3 regions of the Pantoea sp. X-Soil-YNGN-785 genome follow, and region 3 is predicted to be linked to each of the others. Evidence: predicted binding sites of a transcription regulator. Region 3 holds the regulator's gene; each other region holds the start of a gene.

The links. Region 3 encodes LexA, which represses DNA repair genes until DNA is damaged. Its sites were predicted from a motif close to TNCTGTATGTACATACAGNA; they were not measured.
Region 1: a site for LexA is predicted at 1,241-1,260, ahead of AC6I8E_RS08190 (metal-dependent hydrolase). Genes of this name have one in related genera too.
Region 2: a site for LexA is predicted at 947-966, ahead of mutH (DNA mismatch repair endonuclease MutH). Genes of this name have one in related genera too.

What each region holds. Positions count from the first base shown of each region.
Region 1 covers NZ_AP035942.1:1,772,321-1,775,428, reverse strand. Annotated here, with positions in the region: gene kduI (5-dehydro-4-deoxy-D-glucuronate isomerase) at 1-354, shown strand, start outside; gene kduD (2-dehydro-3-deoxy-D-gluconate 5-dehydrogenase KduD) at 372-1,133, shown strand; gene AC6I8E_RS08190 (metal-dependent hydrolase) at 1,283-1,873, shown strand; gene AC6I8E_RS08185 (L-cystine transporter) at 2,025-3,108, shown strand, end outside.
Region 2 covers NZ_AP035942.1:3,219,856-3,222,963, forward strand. Annotated here, with positions in the region: gene rppH (RNA pyrophosphohydrolase) at 1-513, opposite strand, end outside; gene mutH (DNA mismatch repair endonuclease MutH) at 1,198-1,875, shown strand; gene AC6I8E_RS14930 (TerC family protein) at 1,976-2,686, shown strand; gene AC6I8E_RS14935 (YgdI/YgdR family lipoprotein) at 2,805-3,023, shown strand.
Region 3 covers NZ_AP035942.1:294,496-297,603, forward strand. Annotated here, with positions in the region: gene plsB (glycerol-3-phosphate 1-O-acyltransferase PlsB) at 1-550, opposite strand, end outside; gene AC6I8E_RS01280 (diacylglycerol kinase) at 679-1,047, shown strand; gene lexA (transcriptional repressor LexA) at 1,153-1,767, shown strand; gene dinF (MATE family efflux transporter DinF) at 1,867-3,108, shown strand, end outside.

The DNA.
Region 1 (3,108 bases), 1.5 Mb from region 3:
ACCATTAACAAATTTATCGTGCCGGATGTGCTGCCCACCTGCCAGCTCACCATGGGCTTAACCCGACTGGATGAAGGCAGCCTGTGGAACACCATGCCCTGTCACACCCATGAACGGCGCATGGAAGTCTATTTCTACTTCGATATGAGCGAAGAGAGCGCGGTCTTCCACATGATGGGAGAACCCCAGCAAACCCGCCATCTGCTGGTACATAACGAGCAGGCGGTCATCTCACCCAGTTGGTCAATTCATGCCGGCGTCGGCACCCAGCGTTACACATTCATCTGGGGCATGGTGGGTGAGAATCAGGTCTTTGATGACATGGACCACGTCAAAATCAGCGAACTGCGTTAAGCAGAGGAGAAGCATAAATGGTACTGAATACGTTTGATTTAAAAGGCAAAGTGGCAATGGTGACCGGTTGCAATACCGGTCTGGGTCAGGGTATGGCTCTGGGGCTGGCTCAGGCTGGCTGCGACATTGTCGGCGTTAACCGTTTCGAACCTGACGAAACGCAGCGTAAAGTTGAAGCACTTGGCCGCCGTTTCTGGTCGATATCGGCTGACCTGATGAAATCTGATGTTGCGTCGCAGGTTGTTGAGCAGGCGGTCGCAGCCGCGGGCAGAATTGATATTCTGGTCAACAACGCCGGGATTATTCGTCGTGAAGATGCACTGAACTTCAGCGAGCAGGACTGGGATGATGTGATGAACATCAACAGTAAAACGGTCTTTTTCCTGTCACAGCAGGTAGCCCGGCAGTTTATTGCTCAGGGTAACGGCGGCAAGATTATCAATATCGCCTCTATGCTGTCGTTCCAGGGCGGCATCCGCGTGCCTTCCTATACAGCGTCGAAAAGCGCAGTCATGGGTTTAACGCGCCTGATGGCGAACGAGTGGGCGAAGCATGGCGTTAATGTTAATGCGATTGCCCCAGGCTATATGGCTACCGATAACACTGAACAGCTGCGTAAAGACCAGGCCCGAAGCGATGAGATTCTGGGGCGTATCCCGGCAGGACGCTGGGGCGTGCCTGATGACATGATGGGCCCGGTAGTTTTCCTGGCCTCTTCCGCGTCTGACTACGTTAATGGCTATACACTGGCGGTAGATGGCGGCTGGCTGGCTCGTTAATCTTTCTGGCAGAGCGGGCGGACAGTGTTTCATCACTGTCCGCCTTGTTAAAAATATTCATGCTTCGTTACAGCGTCACATGTTCTCATTTACTGGATAAATCCCTATACTGGATGCATCGACAGCTTTCTTTGCAACCAGGTTCTATCATGACGGGCGAAGGCCACATCATTTTTGCCATTGCCAGCGCTATTTTTGCCAAACGTGCTGAGCTGACACCCGTACTGGCGCAGGCCGACTGGTGGCATCTTGTTCCCTCAGCCCTGCTGACATGCCTCCTGCCCGATATCGATCACCCCAAATCTCTGCTGGGACAGCGACTACGCTGGCTTTCTCATCCTATTGCGCGCGCGTTCGGCCATCGGGGCTTTACCCATAGTTTGCTGGCGGTGGCGGCCGGTTTATGGCTTTTTCAGATAAACCTGCCCCAGTCGTCGCCGATACCGGCAGACGTACTACAGGGTCTGACGCTGGGCTACCTCAGCCATATTGTGGCTGATATGCTGACGCCCGCCGGGGTTCCGCTGCTGTGGCCCTGCCGCTGGCGCTTCCGTCTCCCGATTCTGCGCAGTCAGAAAGGAAATCAGCTTGAGCGGGCGTTATGTCTGGGACTGGTAGGCTATGCGCTGTGGTTCCCGGTCGGCATGCCATCTTTTGGTGCAAACGGCTGGCCGGCTCAGCTGTTTGATACGCTACAAAATGGCGTCGGACGGTTAATTTCCAGTCATACTGCGCAATAAAGCCGCACAAAACGTCATTAAGTTATAAACCATGCCATTTGGATATAAGGTGCCCTCTCCGCCTGCTGTTACCATTCCCGCTGTCTTAATTCGTGATTAACATTATGCGGCTTTCCCGGGTGGGAAAGCCGCATTACTCTGGAGTTTCAGTATGGACCTTCCTCTTACGCTCAATATCGTGGCCTTTGTGGTGCTGCTGGTATTGCTCTCCCGCTTCAGCCGTCAGAACTGGAGCCTGTCGAAAAAAGTGCTGACCGGTCTGGTGATCGGCGTGCTGTTCGGCCTGGTTTTGCAGTTGATCTACGGCGAAAACAGCGCAGTGGTAAAAGAGTCTATCAGCTGGTTTAACATCGTCGGTAATGGCTATGTCCAGTTGCTGCAGATGGTGGTGATGCCGCTGGTGTTCGTTTCTATTCTGAGTGCGGTGGCCCGTCTGCATAACGCCTCGTCGCTGGGGAAAATCAGCGTACTGACCATTGGCGTACTGCTGTTTACCACCGCGATTTCGGCGCTGGTCGGCGTCTTCGTCACCGGTCTGTTTGGTCTGAGCGCAGAAGGTCTGGTTCAGGGTGTGCAGGAAACCGCGCGGCTGAGTGCGATCCAGAGCAACTATGTCGGCAAAGTCTCTGACCTGAGCGTGCCACAGCTGGTGCTTTCCTTTATCCCGAAAAACCCGTTTGCCGATCTGACCGGCGCTAATCCAACGTCAATTATCAGCGTCGTCATCTTTGCCGCATTCCTGGGTGTGGCTGCCCTGCAGTTGCTGAAAGATGATGAAGTGAAAGGTCAGCGCGTGCTGGTCGCAATCGACACGCTGCAGTCATGGGTTATGAAGCTGGTGCGTTTAGTGATGAAACTGACGCCATATGGTGTGCTGGCGCTGATGACCAAAGTGGTTGCCGGTTCAAACCTGCAGGACATCATCAAGCTGGGCAGCTTTGTGGTCGCCTCTTACCTCGGTCTGGCCATCATGTTTGGTGTTCATGCTCTGCTGCTGTCGGTGAATGGCATCAACCCGCTGCGCTTCTTCCGTAAAGTGTGGCCGGTGATCACCTTCGCCTTCACCAGCCGCTCCAGCGCAGCGAGCATTCCGCTGAGCGTAGAGACGCAGACCCGTCGTCTTGGCGTGCCGGAGTCGATTGCCAGCTTCGCGGCATCCTTCGGTGCCACTATCGGCCAGAACGGCTGTGCCGGTCTCTATCCGACCATGCTGGCCGTAATGGTTGCGCCAACTG
Region 2 (3,108 bases), 1.0 Mb from region 3:
TCGATGGGCAGGATTATTTCGCTGCCCCGCACTCTCCTGCATAGACATCACCACGCCAGCGAATTCCTTCATTACCCGACGATAGACATCGCGCTTAAAGGAGACAACCTGACGCACCGGATACCAGAAACTGACCCAGCGCCAGCCGTCAAATTCCGGCGTGCTGCTGTGCTGCACATTGATATCCGCGTCATTACACATTAACTGCAGAAGAAACCACTTTTGTTTCTGGCCGATACATACCGGCTTTGTGTCCCAACGCACCAAACGTTTTGGCAACTTGTAACGCAACCAGTTACGGGTAGAGGCAAGTATTCGAACATCTTTCCGGTGTAATCCGACCTCTTCGAACAGTTCGCGATACATCGCCTGTTCTGCGGTTTCACCGGGATTGATGCCTCCCTGAGGAAATTGCCAGGAGTGCTGTCCAAAGCGCCTGGCCCATAACACTTGTCCCTGCCGGTTACAGATTACGATACCAACATTCGGGCGGTAGCCATCATCATCGATCACCGGACTACCTCAAAGCAAAATTTGAATGGCCTGATTGTTTCACACTCCTTACAGGCGGTAAACCACTGGATTCATGGGGGGTTGAGCCATCAATAGCGGGATAACTCACAGAAAAGGGCAAAGTTATAAACAAAGACCGCAAAAAAGATCGATCTTATTCACCTTTTCTGTGGATAGCTTTGTGCAGAACGCGGGAGTTAACTGAATAACCCTGCCATCACACCTGGGAATGCCAAAAAGAGTTAGTTTATTATCTTATTGATTAATAATTAAATTAATAAAGAATCTCGCTTCATCGGCTTTTTATAAACAGCGAATATTTTTACGCCCACTGACAATTGGCTAAATTATAAGCACAGTGCTTTTTATCCACAGATAATTGCTCAGGGTTAGGTCATGGCGGTGAAAATTTGGTCAAATAGCGAAAAGTCAAGGCTGTAAATGGAACCAGTACCGCAAACATAAGGGGGTTATCCCACTTTTCTGTGGATAACCGGGCTGGAGATCCTGTTCATTGTTGCGGGTAAGCTGGGATAACCCTGACTCACTGCGGATAGCGCAAGGTCAATCCACCTAAAAAAGCATGATCTATCATGTTATTATCGATCCCGGACACGATTTATTTTAGCGGGATAACTTAGCCACCCGCAGCTGTACGAATTTTAACCATTGCGAGTTATCAACATGCGTTATCCACCAGGACCACCTGAAGATGAAGCCAGCCTGCTGGCACGCGCGCAGGATTTAGCCGGATTACCTATGGAAACGCTGGCTGCGCGTGCCGGTCTGCCCATGCCTGCGGATCTTAAACGCGATAAAGGCTGGGTCGGCATGCTGCTGGAGTGGCACCTTGGGGCGAGCGCAGGCAGCAAAGCGGAACAGGACTTTGCCCATCTCGGTATCGAACTGAAAACCATCCCGATTGATGCACAGGGTAAACCGCTGGAAACCACCTTTGTCTGCGTCGCACCGCTGACCGGTAACAGCGGCGTGACCTGGCTCACCAGCCATGTGCGTCACAAGCTGGCGCGGGTGTTGTGGATCCCGGTTGAAGGCGGACGCGAGATTCCGCTGCGGGAACGCCGTGTCGGCGCGCCGCTGTTATGGAGCCCGGATGCGGAAGAAGATGAGATGCTGCGTCAGGACTGGGAAGAACTGATGGATATGATCGTGCTGGGGCGTGTTGAGCAGATTACCGCACGGCATGGTGCCTGGCTGCAAATCCGGCCTAAAGCCGCTAACAGTAAGGCACTGACCGAGGGAATCGGCGATCAGGGCCAGCCCATCATGACCCTGCCGCGCGGCTTCTACCTGAAGAAGAGCTTCACCGGTCCCCTGCTGGCGCGCCATTTTCTCCTGTAAATCGCTTATCCTGCGCGACCATCGTCGCAATTTTGTGGGAGATTGGCGAATTCAATGCGTATAATCGCCGTTTACTTTTCGTTTAGGATTGAATGCCGGTATGTTTGAGTGGATTTCCGATCCCAACGCCTGGCTGGCGCTGGGCACCCTGACCATCCTTGAGGTGGTACTGGGTATTGATAACATCATTTTCCTGTCACTGGTGGTCGCTAAACTGCCAAAACACCAGCAAGCCAGTGCACGCCGCATTGGTCTGATGGGCGCGATGTTAATGCGTCTTGGCCTGCTGGCTTCTATCGCGTGGGTCGCCCGCCTGACTAATCCGCTGTTTACGCTGATGGATCATGCGTTCTCGGCGCGCGATCTGATTCTGCTGTTTGGCGGTCTGTTCCTGCTGTGGAAATCGAGCATGGAGATCCATGAAACGATTGAAGGCAGCGAAGGCGAACACAACACCCGCGTTCATTCGTTCCTTGGCGCGATTGTGCAGATCATGATGCTCGACATCATTTTCAGCCTCGACTCGGTGATCACTGCCATCGGCCTCTCCGATCATCTGTTCATTATGATGGCTGCCGTCGTGATTGCGGTGCTGATGATGATGTTTGCCGCACGCGCAATTGGTGAGTTTGTCGAGCGCCATCCGTCAGTGAAAATGCTGGCACTCTCCTTCCTGATTCTGGTCGGTTTTACCCTGATTCTGGAGAGTTTCGCGGTCCACGTACCAAAAGGTTACATTTATTTCGCTATGTTCTTCTCCATGGCGGTTGAGTGCCTAAACCTGATGCGCAGTAAGAAAAAGCACGCCTGAGAAAGTCAAGGGCGAGCCTGCTCGCCCGGTTATTTTCAGAATCCTACGATTAACCCTGCCGGCAAAACCATTTATTACTACACTTTTTGCACTTAACGATTTGTGAGGAAGAGGCGTGATGAAAGGGTTGGCAGGCGTAGCACTGGTGATGGTAACCGCAGCGTTACTGAGTGGATGCAGTTCTGATTATGTCATGGCGACCAAAGATGGCCGGATGATCATGACCGAGGGCAAGCCGAGCATTGATAAAGAGACCGGCCTGGTGCAGTACACCGACCAGACGGGTCACGAGGTGCAGATTAACAGCGATGAGGTCTCAACGATCATTGAACGTTAAGTGCCCGATTTAATTACCTGCCACCGATTCCGTGCTGGCAGGTGATTTCCCCGACTTTTCCCCCTTCCTTCCCCGCCGTTGCTCG
Region 3 (3,108 bases):
CCGTACCGTGTTCCGTGGCCATGCGGCGCAGCGAAACGGTCGGCGAGAAGCGAACAAAACTGTCGCGTCCGTGCCAGATCACCGCAAAGAATTTCTGTACGCCGTTCAGCACCCGCAGGTGTGGCGTGGCTTCGCCCTGGACTTCACGTCCGGGTGCGCGGCCAAACATCACCGTCACCGGCAGCATCTGGATATCCAGCGTAGGATTATTGCGATGCAGATCGAGGTAATCGTGAAAGATTTTCACCGATTCCACGCTGGGCACAAAATAGGGGAAGACGCGCGGGCCATCGTGGATAAATACGTGGCGCGGCAGCAGTGAACCATCAATCTCCAGCGGAGAGAGTGGGTCAGGCAGATGATGCCGCAGACACTGCGCGCGTAAAGTCAGTAAGTCGGCCTTCGAATCGTAAGGCAAAACATACATAATAGGTCGGGTCGGATCCAGACCATGTTCAGACACGGGATCGGCCGGAATGGCCTTACTTTTTACCAAAAACGACAGTGGTAAATTAAGCAATTTGTAATAGAGTTTACGCCAACCTGACATAGACAACATGAAGCCTCTTGTTAGCAAAGCGCCGCAAGCATACCAGAAAGTGCAGCGAAGATCTGTGGTGGTGCCAATTGCACGCAGCCCAGACATTGACGTCAATCCGATAAAAGGGTTCCCACATCATGGCAAATAATGCCACCGGACTTATCAGAATAGTTAAAGCCGCAGGTTACTCCTGGCAGGGACTGCGTGCCGCCTGGCAACATGAAGCGGCGTTTCGTCAGGAGGCCCTGGCTGCGCTGGTCGCCATTATTATCGCCTGCTGGCTGGATGTCGATGTGGTCTCACGCATCCTGATGATTGGGTCGGTGGTGCTGGTGGTCATTGTTGAAATCCTCAATAGCGCCATTGAAGCGGTCGTTGACCGCATCGGTCAGGAGCATCATCCGCTGGCGGGCCGGGCCAAAGATATGGGCTCTGCGGCGGTACTGATCAGCATCTTACTGGCACTGTTTGTCTGGATAGCGCTGCTCTGGACACATTTGCGATAAGCGTTCCATATCGCGCCGGAAGCCGCGTTTTGCCTGACAATCGGTTTCCATTTCGCCAATACCTGTATATACTCACAGCGACTGTATAAACAACCAGGGGGCGGGATGAAAGCATTAACCAGCAGGCAGCAGCAGGTCTATGACCTGATTCGCGACCATATTTCTTCAACAGGCATGCCGCCTACGCGCGCAGAGATTGCTGCACAACTGGGCTTCCGCTCACCGAATGCGGCAGAAGAGCACCTGAAAGCGCTGGCGCGTAAAGGCGTTATCGAGATCGTTTCCGGTGCATCGCGCGGCATTCGTCTGCTAATGGAAGAAGAAGCCTCAGAAGGCATACCGTTGATTGGCCGGGTTGCTGCCGGTGAGCCGATCATGGCGCAGGAACATATCGAAACCCACTACAAGGTCGATCCGGGCCTGTTTAAGCCGTCTGCCGACTTCCTGCTGCGCGTCAGCGGAATGTCGATGAAAGATATCGGGATTATGGATGGCGACCTGCTCGCGGTACATAAAACCCAGGATGTACGCAACGGCCAGGTTGTCGTTGCCCGCATTGATGATGAAGTCACCGTTAAGCGCTGGAAAAAGCAGGGTGCTATCGTGCATCTGCTGCCTGAAAACAGTGATTTTGACCCGATTGTTGTCGATACCCGTGCACAGTCCCTGACCATTGAAGGTCTGGCGGTTGGTGTGGTTCGCAACGGCGAGTGGCTCTGATTTGAGGCCTGCGTGCATTCGCCTTTTCTGATGCTATTCTGTCTGCCCTAATTTTGTCGCTGCCTGTTTTGCGCAGCGACACCGAGCACGGAACGGCGAATGCGCTTTATCACGGCAACCGATAAAAATCTCTGGCGGCTTGCGCTGCCAATGATCCTTTCAAATATCACCGTTCCCTTACTGGGGGTGGTCGATACGGCAGTAATTGGTCATCTCGACAGCCCTGTCTATCTTGGCGGGGTTGCGGTCGGGACCACGGTGACCAGCTTCCTCTTTATGCTGCTGCTTTTCCTTCGAATGAGTACGACTGGCCTTACGGCGCAGGCGTTTGGTGCGGGCGATAAAACTGCGCTGGCACGCGCGCTAACGCAGCCGCTGATTATTGCGCTGCTGGCAGGTGTACTGTTCATCGCTTTACGTTATCCGATTATTCAGCTGGCGACCCATCTGGTTGGCGGCAATCCCGCGGTACTGGAACAGGCGGCGCTGTTTATTCAGATTCGCTGGCTCAGCGCGCCTGCTACGCTGGCAAATCTGGTCATTCTGGGCTGGCTGCTGGGCGTGCAGTATGCGCGCGCGCCGGTGATCCTGCTGGTGGTGGGCAATGTGGTTAATATCGTGCTCGATCTCTGGCTGGTGATGGGTCTGCACTGGGGTGTCGCGGGTGCAGCAACCGCCACGGCGCTGGCGGAGTACATTACGCTGGGTGTCGGCAGCATCATGGTCTGGCGGGTCCTGAAGCTGCGCGGCATTTCGCTAAGCCTGTTGAAGCAGAGCTGGCGCGGTGACAGCGGCCGACTGCTGCGGCTGAACCGGGATATCATGCTGCGCTCACTAATGCTGCAACTCTGTTTCGCCTCGCTGACCGTGCTGGGCGCGCGGCTTGGCCCGGATGTGGTGGCAGTTAACGCGGTATTGCTGATGTTCATTACGTTCACGGCCTATGCGCTGGATGGCTTCGCCTACGCGGTTGAAGCGTTTGCCGGCGAGGCGCATGGTGCAAAAGATGGCAGCAAACTGTGGCATGTCTGGCACTCTGCCTGTCGGCAGGCGGTGGTGGTGGCGCTTTTCTTCTCGCTGATCTATGCCATTGCTGGCTCGCAGATTGTTACCCTGTTGACCTCCCTTCCTTCGCTGCAACAAAGTGCTGACCGCTATCTGGTCTGGCAGATCGTTATGCCGCTGATCGGCGTCTGGTGTTATCTGCTGGATGGGATGTTCATCGGCGCGACGCGCGGACGTGAGATGCGTAACAGCATGGTGGTAGCAGCAGCAGGCTACTTTCTGACGCTGCTGAGCGTACCGGCGCTGGGCAATCATGGACTGTGGCTGGCGGTAACG